Regions from separate parts of the Pseudoglutamicibacter cumminsii genome, predicted to be linked through region 2. Evidence: riboswitches for the same ligand, from Rfam matches in the RefSeq annotation. Region 2 holds a riboswitch; the other holds the start of a gene.

Region 1 (6,664 bases), 98 kb from region 2:
CGTGGTGGCAATCAGAAACCGGCTCCACCATCCTCACACCGCGGCCTGACGCAACCACCGTTAAGCCCGGCAGCGTAGGACGTGACATGCCAGGAGTCGCAACCGTGGTCGTCGACGACCAAGGCAACCCAACCCCGGCCGGAACCCAAGGCAACATCGTGCTCACCCAGTTCCCGCCATCCATGGCGCGCACCGTGTGGGGCAATCCGAAACGCTGGTACACCTCCTACTGGAAGGCCTACGCCGAATACGGTTGGTTCACCGCAGGCGACGGCGCGAAAATCGATGCCGACGGCGACACCTGGATTCTCGGACGCACCGACGACGTCATCAACATCTCGGGTCACCGCCTCTCGACCATCGAAATCGAGTCCGCACTCGTGACCGACCCCGGCGTCGTGGAGGCCGGCGTGTGCCCCGTACCGGACGCGAAGACCGGCCACGCGGCCAACGCATTCGTTGTCCCGGCGGATCAGAGCTTGCTCGGCGAGTCCGCCGACAAGGACGCTGTCGCGGAGTTCACGCAACGGTTGCGCGACACCGTAACCAAGGGGATCGGCCCCATCGCCAAGCCGGCCCGCATCATCCTTGTGCCCGACGTACCGAAAACCCGTTCCGGCAAGATCATGCGACGCATCCTGACCCAGGCGTGCACCGGCGAACAGCTCGGCGACACCACGAGCCTGCGGAACGAAGAATGCATCCCGGACGTCCTGGAAGCCGCCCGGAGCTAGCTGGCGGTGCGGGCATACACGGCACTCGCGCGAGCACATCCCACACCCGAGAAAATGCGCGATTTAAGCTGATTTGAGATCAGTTCGTCCAAACTTCGATGGGCGGACTGCAGGACCCCCAATGTGAATGTGCATTGCGTCACTGATCGGCCTAGTCTCGATGCATGCGTTCTAGCAGAGACACGTCGTCAGAAACCGACGCTTCACCTCAGGCCGGGCTGCAGGCTGAGCAGGCCGGGCAGCAGGCTGAGCAGGCCGGGCAGCAGGCTGAACAGACATCCCTCTCCAAAGGCCTGACCGGGCGCCACATCCAGTTCATGGCGCTCGGTTCCGCGATCGGAACCGGGCTGTTCTATGGGTCAGCGGACGCTATCAAGGCCGCTGGCCCCATCGTTCTGCTCGCCTACATCGTGGCAGGTGCCGCGGTGTTCATCGTGATGCGCGCCTTGGGTGAGATGGCGGTGCGCAACCCCGTCGCCGGCGCGTTTTCTGACTACGCGACCCGGTACCTCGGACGCTATCTGGGGTTCACGACCGGCTGGACGTACGTGTTCTGCATGCTCGTCGTCTCCATCGCGGACGTTACCGCGGTGTCCGTCTATATGGGGTTGTGGTTCCCTAACGCGCCTCAATGGATCTGGGCTGCGGCGGTCGTGTTGCTGATCGCGGGCATCAACACCCGGCACGTCAAGGTGTTCGGTGAGATGGAGTTCTGGATGTCGATCATCAAGGTCGGCGCCGTTATCGCGATGATCCTCGGCGGCATCGCGATCCTGATCTTCGGCATGAGCGTGCCGGGCGAGGCCACCCCGGGCCTTCATAACCTCTTCGATCACGGCGGCTTGGCACCTAACGGCGTGATGGGTATTTTGGCGTGCCTCACGATGGTCGTGTTCAGTTTCGGTGGCATTGAGACCATCGCCGTGACCGCGGGTGAAGCCAATGATCCGCACACCGCGATCCCACGCGCCGTGAACTCTGTTCCGATCCGTATCCTGCTGTTCTATGTTCTCGCTTTGGGCGTCATCATGACGCTGGTTCCGTGGAACCACATGAGCTCGGACACTTCACCTTTCGTGCAGATTTTCGCGGCGCTGGGCATTCCGGCGGCTCAGCACATCTTGAACGTTGTGGTGCTCACGGCCGCGATCTCCGCGATCAACGCGAACTCGTATGGTGCCGGCCGTATGTTGTTCGGTATGGCTCACTTGGGGCAATCGCCACGAGCGTTCACACGGACCACGGGTAAGGGCGTTCCGTGGGCTGCGGCGCTGCTCATGATGGGCGCACTGACCGTAGGCGTGGTTTTGAACTTCCTCATGCCGGAGTCGGCTTTCGCTGTCGTCGCTTCGGTTGGTGCGTTCGCGATCACGTGGCTGTGGTGCATGGTTCTGCTGTCCCACACCGCGATGCGCATCAAACTGCGCCGCGAGGGCGTCCCTAAGAAGGACCTTGAGTTCCCGGTTCCGTTGTGGCCGATCACCCCGATCTTCGCGGGCTCGTTCTTGGTTCTGGTGATCGGTTTGATGGCGTGGTTCCCAGGTACGCGGGTCTCGCTCATCGCGGGCGCTGTGTGGATTGCGTTGATTTCGGCGATATATGTTGTCACAACGTGGGTTAAGAAGCGCCAGACTCAGTAGCGTGAGGTCATGGCTCCTATTTTCCCTGCACAGATCCCTACCGCCGCTGGTCAGAAGATCGGCCCGGACCTCGCTCGTTCGTGGCTTTTGACGAACGCTGCGCACCCTGATCGCTTCGCTGAGGCTGAAGAATCCGCCGCCGATGTGGTGGTTTTGGACATCGAAGACGCCGTCGCTCCCAAGGATAAGGCTGCCGCCCGTGAAGCCGCGGTCGAATGGCTGACGACGGGCCACACGGCTTGGGTGCGCATGAACGGCTATGCGACCAAGTACTGGGAAGGCGATGTTGAGGCTCTAACTCGCACGCTGCCGGCCGCCGTGGGCGGCCCTGTGGCTGAGGGCGGCCTGGCGGGCGTGATCCTTGCGATGGTTGAGTCGACCGACCATGTCAACGAGACCGCACGTCGGCTCCCGGGGATCCCTGTGGTTGCTTTGGTTGAGACGGCGCGTGGCTTGCAGCGTATTGATTCGATCGCCGCGGCGAAGGGCACGTATCGTTTGGCGTTCGGGATCGGTGATTTCCGGCGCGATACCGGTATGGGTGACGGCCCGATGGCGCTCGCTTATGCGCGTTCGCAGTTCACGATCGCGTCCCGAGCGACCGGCCTTCCGGGCCCGATCGACGGCCCAACCGTGGGCACGACGGGTCTCAAGCTCGCAGAAGCCGCCGCGGTCACGACTGATTTCGGCATGACCGGCAAGCTGTGCCTGGTTCCGGAGCAGACCGCGACCATCAACGAGGGCCTCTCTCCTTCCGGCGAGGACGTTGCGTGGGCGCACGAGTTCCTCGCGGAATTCGAGGAAGACGGGGGCGAGATCCGCAACGGCTCCGACCTTCCGCGTCTTTCCCGCGCGAACAAGATCCTGGAGCTTGCGAAGGCCTACAACGTGCACTGGCGGAAGGCATCCGATCCGGCCCCTGCCCCATCGGATACCTACCACTACTAGATGTTCGCGTCCGCGGCTCATCAGGGCCGTGGACCCGCACGTCGCGGGCTGGTCGTTACTCCGGCCAGGTCGTTGCTGCGTCGTGTAGTTACTGCGCGACGGGCCCGCGGCGTAGCGCGAGCTCCGCGAACAGCCGTACTCCGCGCCCGAGCACGCGGTCATCAAAGATCGCGTGAGGCGAGTGGTTGCCCGGCACCGTAGTGGGGTCTTCGCCTTGGGTCACGGCGCCCAGGAAAATGTAGGCGCCCGGTACACGCTCGAGCACCTCGGAAAAGTCTTCCGATCCGGCTTCGGTGCGTGGAAGATCCCGATAAGCGTGCTCTCCGAACAGCTCGCGCGCGGTCTCCGCGACGTAATCGACATGTTCGGCGGAGTTCACCGTCACCGGGAAGTCGCATTCGACGCTGTAGCTTGCGCTCATACCGTGCGCTTCCGCGATGCCTTCCGCGACGCGTTTGACCGCCGGCACGAGCTTTTCGCGGGAAGCCGGGCTAAAGGAACGCAGCGTGACTTCGATAGTTGCGGTGGACGGGATAATGTTCGCCGCTGAACCCGCCTTGATCGATCCAACCGTCACGACGACGGGGTCGAACGGGTCGAACTGGCGGGTCACCATGGTCTGCAAGCCGAGGACGATCTCTGCCGCGACAGGCACCGGGTCTGCGGCTTGGTGTGGGGCGGATCCGTGGCCGCCTTTGCCGTGGACCGTGATGACGAGGTCGTCGCATCCGGACTGGATGGTCCCCGGCTTGGAGACGAACGTTCCATGCGCGTAGCGGTCGGCGTACACGTGGATCGCGTACGCTTCATCGACTGGCTGGCCAGCGGCTTCGAGCAGGCCCTCCTCGATCATGATTTTGGCGCCGCCAGCGGTTTCTTCGGCCGGCTGGAACATGCCCACCACATCGGCGGTGAGTTCTTCGCGGCGCTGCGCAAGGTACAGCAGGGCACCCACGAGGCCAGCGGTGTGCATGTCGTGGCCGCACGCGTGCATCTTCCCGGCTTCGGTCGGCGAATATTCGAGCCCGGTTTCTTCCGTTACCGGCAACGCGTCCATGTCACCGCGAAGCAGGACCACAGGGCGGCGGGTGCCTTCAGGCAGCGGCGCGGCGCCGCGCAGGACCGCCGTCACGGAGGATTGCGCTTCCCCCGTGTGCAGCTCGATCCCTTCGGTTCCTTCGAGCGCATCCAGAACCGCCGCTTGGGTCACTGGCAGGTGCCGGTCCAGCTCCGGATTCGCGTGCAAATAGCGGCGCAACCTCACGACCTGCTCGTTGAGTTCTGCTGGGATCGGCTCGTGTGCCGTAGTCGAATTGGCTGTGCTCATGATGGAATTCCTTGGCTTGCATCCGTGAACGGCGTCACAGCAAGTGTAGTGGGTCAGTCTTGTGACGCAGGGCCGGGCTGTGATGTAGCGCCGGGTTAGGGCAGTGCGTTGCGGATGTGGTGCAGGTGGGCTTCTTGGGCTGGGGTGAGGTAGCGGATGTCGCAGTTACTTAGGCCAGGGTTGCTGATGTTCCACTCGTCCAGGGTGTTGAGGAGGCAGCGCGTGGTTGAGCCGTGGGAGACTGCAACGATGCGCTGGCCGGGGTTGCCCCTGAGCGTTTCGGCGAGCGCTGATGCGGCACGGTGGCCTGCATCTTTGGAGGTTTCGACTCCTTCGAGGATTCCGAGCTCTTTACCGCGGGCCTCGACCTCTTCGACGTTGGGTAGGTGCGCTGGGAAGAGGTAGGTGAAGGTCTCTTTGTCGAGGTCGCCGTAGGCGCGGCCTTCGTAGGGCCCGTATGAGCGTTCCTTGAGCCCGGCGACAACGCGCGGCGCCCCGAGTCCGAGGTGTTCAGCGATGATCTCCGCGGTTTCGCGTGCCCTGAGTTGCGGGGAGGTGAGGATGACGTCCCACGGGCTACCCCATCGTGATGCCGCGTCAGTTCGCAAGGTTTCTGCGGCGGCGCGGGCCTGCTCGATGCCGGTCGCGTTGAGCGGCACCTCGCTGCTCCCCTGGAAACGGCGTTCTTTATTCCAGTCGGTCTGCCCGTGGCGGACGAGCGCTAGTGAGGGGATGTGATTTGGGCTCGTGGTCATAGTCCCAGCTTATGCCGGCCACACTATTACCTGCGCGCCTTAGTACGTCACATGCGTTTGCCCTGGCTGTGGTGAGTGCGCATAATGGTGGCTGACCATCTAGAGCGGTCGAGGGACCTGGCCCTGTGACACCGCAGCAACCATCGACGCAGCACCACCGCTGCAGCGAATGGTGCTCATGCCGGGATCGATGGATTAAAGGAGTTCCATGTCTTCTGCCGACCGTCAATTCGGTTTCCGTACCCGTGCCCTGCATGCGGGCGCTACCCCTGATTCAGAGCACGGTTCGCGTGCTGTCCCGCTGTACAACACGACGTCGTTCGTCTTTGAAAACGCGGACGATGCGGCAACGCTGTTCGCGCTCCAAAAGTACGGGAACGTGTATTCGCGTATCGCTAACCCTACGGTCGCGGCGTTCGAGGAACGCGTGGCTTCGCTTGAGGGCGGCATCGGCGCGGTTGCGACGTCATCGGGTATGGCCGCCGAGTTCATCACCTTCGCCGCGCTGTGCCAGGCCGGCGATCACGTGGTCGCTTCCTCGAAGCTGTACGGCGGAACCGTGACCCAGCTCGACGTCACGCTGCGCCGCTTCGGAGTCGAGACCACGTTCATCGACTCGACCGAGGTCGAGGATTTCGCCGCCGCGATCCAACCGAACACCAAGGTTCTCTACACCGAGGTCGTAGCGAACCCATCCGGGGTCATCACCGACATCGAGGGCCTTGGCGCCCTCGCCCACGAACACGGCGTCCCGCTGGTCGTGGACTCGACCCTGACCCCGCCGTACATTTTCCGTCCGCTCGAGCACGGCGCGGACATCGTGATCCACTCAGCCACCAAGTTCCTGGGCGGCCACGGCACCACGCTGGGCGGCGTCGTCGTTGAATCCGGCCGTTTCAACTGGGGCAACGGAAACTTCCCGTCCATGACCGAGCCGGTCCCGTCCTACGGCGACTTGTCATGGTGGGGTAACTTCGGCGAGTACGGTTTCCTCACCAAGCTGCGCAACGAACAGTTGCGTGACATCGGCGCTTCCCTGGCGCCGCAGTCCGCGTGGCAACTGCTCATCGGCATCGAAACCCTGCCGCAGCGCATGGACGCGCACATCGCTAACGCCCGCAAGGTCGCACAGTGGCTCGCTGACGACGACCGCATCGAGTGGGTCTCCTACGCCGGCCTCGAAGACCACGCCTACCACGAGCGCGGCAAGCAGCTGCTGCCGAACGGCGTGGGTTCCGTGTTCAGCTTTGGCGTCAAGGG
Region 2 (6,664 bases):
GGAATGTGGGCTCCTGGTCGGGGTCGCTCATTGACGGATTTGTGGCACCAGATATCACCCAGAACAAGCCGATGCTACCTTCGGGGAACCTGAAGCAAGCGGTTGCGGGATCCCCACGTGGCGGCGCTACGAGATCGGCGACCACTTCATCCACTTCGATTTTGGTGAAGAGGGCCTACACAAGGTCACCCTCCTCCTGGAAACCCCCGAAGTCCAGAAAAACTAAGCACGCGCCGTACCTGTTTCGGCTAGTCGGCCTGAGCGGCCTCCGCAGGAAGCCCCGCCAGCCAGGGGAATGTGTATCTGCTCATTCAAACCGATGGCAGCGATGCCGAGCGTGAGGCGCAACTGGTGCTCGAAGTGGTCGAGCGGGCCGGTGGGCGGGCCGTGCTCACCACCGACCCCGAGGCAGCCGCATCACTGGTGGATGTGCGCCGGCAGGGTTTCCCGGCGCTGGATGCAATGGGTGCGGTGCTCGTTGAAGATGTTGCCGTGCCGCGCTCAAAAATGGTGGCGATGTTCGCCGAAAGCGGCAAGTGAAATGTTTCAGGCGGCACTTGCACTCGGCGGCACGCTCTCGGGCGAGCACGGCATCGGCCTGCTCAAACGCCGCTGGCTCGGCGACGAGCTGGGCGATCGGCAATATGAGTTGCAGCGGCAGATCAAGCGCGTCTTTGATCCGAAAAACATTCTCAATAGGGGCAAGGTGTTTGCTGAATAGTGACTATTGAGTGGCATTTGTGAATTGTTGATGGTGCCGACTCGTTAATTTCTCATCGAACCTGAAGATAGCGAGGTAGCTGCGGGAGTACACTGAGCTTGGGCGTTATCGTCGCCGATCGGTGCGTGATCCGTGCCGACTCATCTTCCAATTAGGAGGTCGTAATGAAGGCAGCACGCTACTACGGAAATCACGACATTCGCATCGAAGACATTCCCGAGCCGAAGGTCACCCCTGGCACAGTCGGTATTGACGTTGCCTGGTGCGGTATCTGCGGCACCGACCTGCACGAATACCTCGACGGCCCCATTTTCTGCCCGCCCGCGGGGCACCCACACCCCATCTCGGGTGAAGAGTCGCCCATCACGCTCGGGCACGAAATGTCGGGCGTTGTCTACGAGGTGGGCGAGGGCGTTGAAGGATTCGAAGTTGGTGACCACGTTGTCGTCGAACCCTACATCATCGCTGACGGCGTCGACACTGGCCCCGACAGCAACGACTACCACCTGTCAAAAGACATGAACTTCATTGGCCTGGCCGGTCGCGGCGGTGGCCTGTCAGAAAAAATCGCGGTCGAGCGCCGTTGGGTGCACAAGATTTCGAAGGATATTCCCCTCGACCAGGCCGCGCTCATCGAGCCGTTCTCGGTAGCCGTGCACGCGGTTGAGCGCTCGGGTGCCAAAGCCGGCGACGTCGCTATCGTCGGCGGTGCCGGGCCGATCGGTGTGCTCTGCGGTGCTGCGCTCAAGGCCATCGGAGCCACCGTCGTGGTGTCTGAGCTGAGCGAACTGCGCCGCCAAAAGGCACTCGACTCGGGTGCCGCCGACTACGCCTTCGACCCGCGCGAGGTCGACGTGGTCGAGAAGGTGCGCGAACTCACCGACGGTAAGGGCGCGAATGTCGCCATCGAGGCCACCAGCGTGCAGGTCGTGCTTGACACTCTGATGGATGCACTGCGTCCCACCGGTGTGCTGCTGATCGTCTCGATCTGGGGCCACAAGGCCGACTTCGACATGCACAAGCTGGTCATGAAGGAGATCGACATGCGCGGTTCGATCGCGTACGTCAACACGCATCCCAAGACCATCAAGATGGTTGAGGAAGGCAAGGTCGACCTGAAGCCATTTATCACCGGCAAGATCGGCCTTGACGACCTCATCGACAAGGGCTTCGACACCCTCATCAACCGCAACGAAACCGCGGTAAAAATTTTGGTGTCGCCCTCGGGTGAGGGTCTCGAATAGTCCCAACGAAGTGCGTGCATCCTGATGCGCACGCTGAACGCCCCGCAGTTTTGCTGCTGCGGGGCGTTCGCTTTGGGTCCGGGCGGGCTGCTGGGGCTGTTTTGTGACACTAGGCTTGGAGCATGTCTGAACTGTCTTCGCGCGCATCCGCAGAAATTGAACTCGTAAACGAACACGGCACCAATAACTACGGCTCGCTGCCGGTGGTGCTCGCTGAAGGCAAGGGTGCCTGGGTCACCGATGTAGACGGTAAGCGCTACCTCGACGCCGTGATGGCATACTCGGCCGCAAACTTCGGCCACTCGAACGACAAGTTCATCGATATCGCCTGCGCCCAGATGCGCAAGCTCGACGTCACGTCGCGAGCGTTCTACGCCACCGCTTTGGCGAGTTCGCCGAGGCGATCACGAAGCTGTCAGGCCTCGACCGCGTGCTAATGATGAACACCGGCGCCGAAGCCAACGAAACCGCGATCAAAGCCGCCCGCAAGTGGGGCTGCAAGGTGAAAGGCGTGGCCGCCGACTAGGCCAGAATCATTGTGATGCGCGGCAACTTCCACGGCCGTACCACGACCATCATGTCGTTCAGCGATGACGAAAACGCGCGGGATGGATTCGGTCCGTTCACACCGGGACGCCGTTCCGTTTCCAGGTCGAGGGCATCCTGCCCGATATTGTCACCTGTGCAAAATCGCTGAGTGCCGGTCTTTACCCGGTGTCGGCGGTGCTCGGCAGCAACGAGGTGATGGGCGTATTCACGCCGGGAACGCACGGTTCGACCTTTGGCGGGAACCCGGTGGCAACCGCGCTCGGTAAAGCGGTGTGTGACGAACTCGCCACCGGCAGGTGGCAGGCGCACGCCGAAGAACTGCATCCGGTGCTCTTTGATGGACTGCGCGCGCTGCTCGGGCACGGTCTCACCGAGGTGCGAGGTGTGGCGCTGTGGGCGGGTGTTGATATTGACCCTGCGGTCGTTTCGGGCTCACTGCTTCTTAAGTCCGCGAAGGTCCTCGGACCGAATGGTGTGCGGCAGGGGTATTACGGTCAGGACATTAACCTGACTACCTAGAACCTGGCGCGTATCAACATGTTTTTGCATGACGTGAACTATGACAAGTTCAATATCGCGCACGGGGATACGCTGATTGATCCGCAGCATTGGGATGGTCAGCCGTGTGAAGCGATTGTTTCTAACCCTTCGATTCTTATTTAATTCTTGTTTAATTCTTGTCAGCAGTGTCAGCTACACTCAAATCACAATCAAGAAGTCTGACGTGAAGCCTCTCAGCTTGTCGACTAGCAACCGCTTATCGCTAGCGGTGCTCCTGGGAGAAGATTGGCCCTCGATCAAAAGAATCGAGTGGAAACAGCGACATTCAAGGAAATAATCATGACCAATCCGAGCTTCTCTTCGGATCACGATGATTCTGACCGCCCCGGCGGCCCCCTCCAACACAGCGCGGACATCGCCAAGTGCACTGACTATGCTTCTTTGGGGCATCAGATGCACTGGGTTCGTGCTCGAAGAGCGATGCTGAGCGATGATTGGGAACCTGCGCAGATCATCACTTCGATAGGGCACCAGCTTATTTTCGTGACGGGTAGTGGCATCCATCTAATGTGGAACCATGATCCGATCTTTCTGTCGAGTCGTGTCAACCTCGCAGCCCAAGCAGAGGATGTTGAGGTCATGTGGTCGGCTAGCTTCAGTATGCTCACTATCCGCGTTGGCGATAGTCGGAGCTGGTGCTGTGTCGGTCTCCAGGACGGCCCGATAACCCCCTGCACGTTCTGAATAGCGGTGGCTTCTCTTAGCTCGAACAAGCTGTGTCAGAGGTGGGCGGGGTGTCTGTGTTAGCGTTCTTCACCCTCGCCTCCATCGCCGCCGCATCAAGCTCAGCGCAGGCCGGCTCGTTCAGCCAGCGCCTGCGCCGTAACCGAGCGCGAATCCGGGCCCACACCCTGCTGAGCGACCGCGGCCGGCGTTCCTGTTGCGAGGATCTGGCCGCCCTCGTCGCCGGCTCCCGGGCCGACGTCGATGACGTGGTCAGCCTGCGCGACCACCCGGAGGTCGTGCTCAACCACGACCACCGTCGCGCCATCCTCGACCAACCGCCGCAACTGCGCAAGCAGCAGGTCAACGTCCGCGGGGTGCAGCCCCGTCGTCGGCTCATCCAGTAGGTACAGGCTGTGCTTACGGCTGGAGCCGCGTTGCATCTCGGAGGCGAGCTTGATCCGTTGCGCCTCGCCGCCCGAAAGCTCCGGGGAACCCTGCCCCAGCCGCAGATAGCCCAGACCGAGCGCGTGCAGGAATTCGACCGAGCGTAGAATCCGCGGCTCCTCCGCGAAAGCCTCAAGCGCCTCGTCCACGGTCAACGCCAAAACATCCGCGATGCTGCGGCCGTTCCACTGCACCTCAAGGATCTCCGGCCTATAACGCTTGCCGTGGCAGGCCGGGCAGGTCGTGTACGTGCCCGGCAGGAACACCAGCTCGACCTCGATGCTGCCCGCGCCATCGCACTCGGGGCAGCGGCCCTTCGTTGTGTTGTAGGAAAAGTCGGATACCGACATGCCGCGCCGCTTAGCCTCGGGTGTTGCGGCGAAGAGCTTGCGGACGTGGTCGAAAAGGCCCGTGTAGGTCGCGACGGTGGAACGCACAGTGCGGCCGATCGGCTTTTGGGTGATGTGAACCAGGCGGCGGATCTTATCCAGCCCCGTTGCGCTCTCCACCCGGAAGTCCTCGGAAGAGTCGGAACCTGGCGTGAGCTCAGCGTCCGCGTCCTCGGCGGTGGCCTCATCGGCGCCAACCACCTGCTGGGCCGAACGCGCCGCCGCGTCAGCCAGCACCCCGGTGACCAAGGTGGACTTGCCGGAACCGGACACACCCGTGACCGCGGTGAGCGCGCCGAGCGGGAAGTCGACGTCGGCCCCGTCGAAAGCGCGTGCGTGCACGCCGGTCAGGCTGATGGATTCACCGGTGCCGGCCGGGGTGTCCGTCAGTTCCGGGAACTCCGCGTTCAACGCGGCAGCAGTGGGGGAGCCCAGCTGCTCTGCTTTAGCGCGGAACTCGCTCGTGGGGCCGGAGAACACAAGTTGACCGCCGCGCTCGCCGGCGCGCGGGCCGATGTCCACGATCCAATCGCATCCCGCCACCAGGGACATGTCGTGCTCCACCAGAAGCACCGAATTACCGGCGTCGATGAAGCGCTGCAGAAGCTCGGAGACCGCTTTCCGCTCCACGACGTGCAGGCCGGCCGAGGGCTCATCCAGCACATAGGTTGTGCCGAACAGGTTCGAGTTCAACTGGGATGCCAGCCGCAGGCGCTGATGCTCACCCGCGGACAAGCTGCGTGCCGGGCGGGAGAGGCTCAGGTGGCCCAGCCCCAGCTCGATAGCCGCGCGCACCGTGGGCAGCACCTGATCCAGCAGTAGCTTTTCGGCCTCGTCGTGCTCGTTCCACTGCTGCTTGCTGATCCCCTCCACACGCTGGAGGCGGTTCTCCAGCGCGGACAGCACGTCCTTCAAGGCCAGGTTGTTGAACTCGTCGATCGCGTAGCCGGCGTAGGTGACCTGCAAGGTGTCCGGCTGGAAGCCGCGGCCCTGGCAGGTGGGGCACGTCGATGAATGCATGAAGGAAAGCACGCGGCGGCGGTTCTTATCCGACTCGGTTTCCGCGAGGGTGTCGGTGAGGTATGTGGCTACCGAGCGCCATTTGCCTTTATAGGACCCGTGCACAGCGTTTTCGTCCCGCACCGGGTGGACGGTGACCACCGGCTGTTCGTCCGTGAACAGGATCCAGTCGCGGTCCTTTTGTGGAATCTCCCGCCACGGGATGTCGATGGGGTAGCCGAGGGTGCCCAGGATGTCCCGGAAGTTCTTGCCCAGCCACGCCCCGGGCCATGCGGCGATCGCGCCGTCCCAGATGGACAGGCTGGGGTCCGGCACCATCGATTCTTCCGTTGGCCGGTGCACAGCGCCGGTACCTTGGCATTCGGGGCACATGCCGGCGGTGGTGTTGGGGGAGAAGGCGTCGGAGTCGAGCCGGCCGTATTCGAGCCGCTCCCGCATGCCGGCCGGGTAGGTCCCGGAGCGCGAGAAGAGCAGCCGAATACTGTTCGACATATTCGAGATCGTGCCGACGGAGGAGCGCGCCCCGCCCAGGGTGGTGGACTGTTGCAGGGCCACCGTCGGCGGCAGGCCAGTGACCGACCCGACGCGCGGGTTGACTGCGCCACCGATGAGCCGGCGGGCGAAGGGGGCGACGGATTCCAGGTAGCGGCGCTGCGCCTCGCCGTGGATGGTGCCGAAAGCGAGGCTGGATTTGCCTGAACCTGAAACGCCGGTGATGGCCACGAGGGTGTCGCGCGGCAGGTCGACGTCGATGTGTTTCAGGTTGTGTAGGTGCGCGTCACGCACCCGGATCATGGGATCGTGCTCCGCGCGCGCCGTTGCGTGCGGAACTGTGTGCGGAACCGTGAACTCGGGCTGGGCGTGAGTCATGGTGGCCACTCTATCGGGCAGGCCGTGCCGGTGTAGGTGGTGAAGGCTCGACGATCAGCGCGAGTCCCGCCGCCGCGCAACAACCCGCGCCTTATCGACCTTGGCGAAAGGACCTGACATATCCTGTCAGAAAGCTTTCTTTTGGCTTCCATTCGCGTGCCTGGGTTGTGAGGGGTTGTTGTGGGTTCTTTGTCGCGTGA

What was found. Region 2 has a riboswitch for S-adenosylmethionine ahead of JOD50_RS05565 (hypothetical protein). Riboswitches for the same ligand answer to the same signal wherever they lie in the genome.
Region 1: linked by a shared signal. The riboswitch ahead of JOD50_RS05145 (O-acetylhomoserine aminocarboxypropyltransferase/cysteine synthase family protein) and the one ahead of JOD50_RS05565 (hypothetical protein) in region 2 are both predicted to bind S-adenosylmethionine.

What each region holds. Positions count from the first base shown of each region.
Region 1 covers NZ_JAFBCO010000001.1:1,110,783-1,117,446, reverse strand. The annotation lists gene acs (acetate--CoA ligase) at 1-734, shown strand, start outside; gene JOD50_RS05165 (amino acid permease) at 899-2,374, shown strand; gene JOD50_RS05160 (HpcH/HpaI aldolase/citrate lyase family protein) at 2,384-3,322, shown strand; gene JOD50_RS05155 (M20 metallopeptidase family protein) at 3,411-4,649, opposite strand; gene JOD50_RS05150 (histidine phosphatase family protein) at 4,745-5,404, opposite strand; SAM riboswitch class I at 5,497-5,601, shown strand; gene JOD50_RS05145 (O-acetylhomoserine aminocarboxypropyltransferase/cysteine synthase family protein) at 5,613-6,664, shown strand, end outside.
Region 2 covers NZ_JAFBCO010000001.1:1,209,210-1,215,873, forward strand. The annotation lists partial or broken gene JOD50_RS05540 (FAD-binding oxidoreductase) at 298-721, shown strand; gene JOD50_RS05545 (2,3-butanediol dehydrogenase) at 886-1,965, shown strand; gene JOD50_RS05550 (aminotransferase class III-fold pyridoxal phosphate-dependent enzyme) at 2,088-2,402, shown strand; gene JOD50_RS10520 (hypothetical protein) at 2,402-2,491, shown strand; partial or broken gene JOD50_RS10740 (aminotransferase class III-fold pyridoxal phosphate-dependent enzyme) at 2,638-2,904, shown strand; partial or broken gene JOD50_RS10745 (N-6 DNA methylase) at 2,926-3,162, shown strand; SAM riboswitch class IV at 3,223-3,339, shown strand; gene JOD50_RS05565 (hypothetical protein) at 3,355-3,759, shown strand; gene JOD50_RS05570 (excinuclease ABC subunit UvrA) at 3,861-6,389, opposite strand; gene JOD50_RS05575 (type I restriction-modification system subunit M) at 6,654-6,664, shown strand, end outside.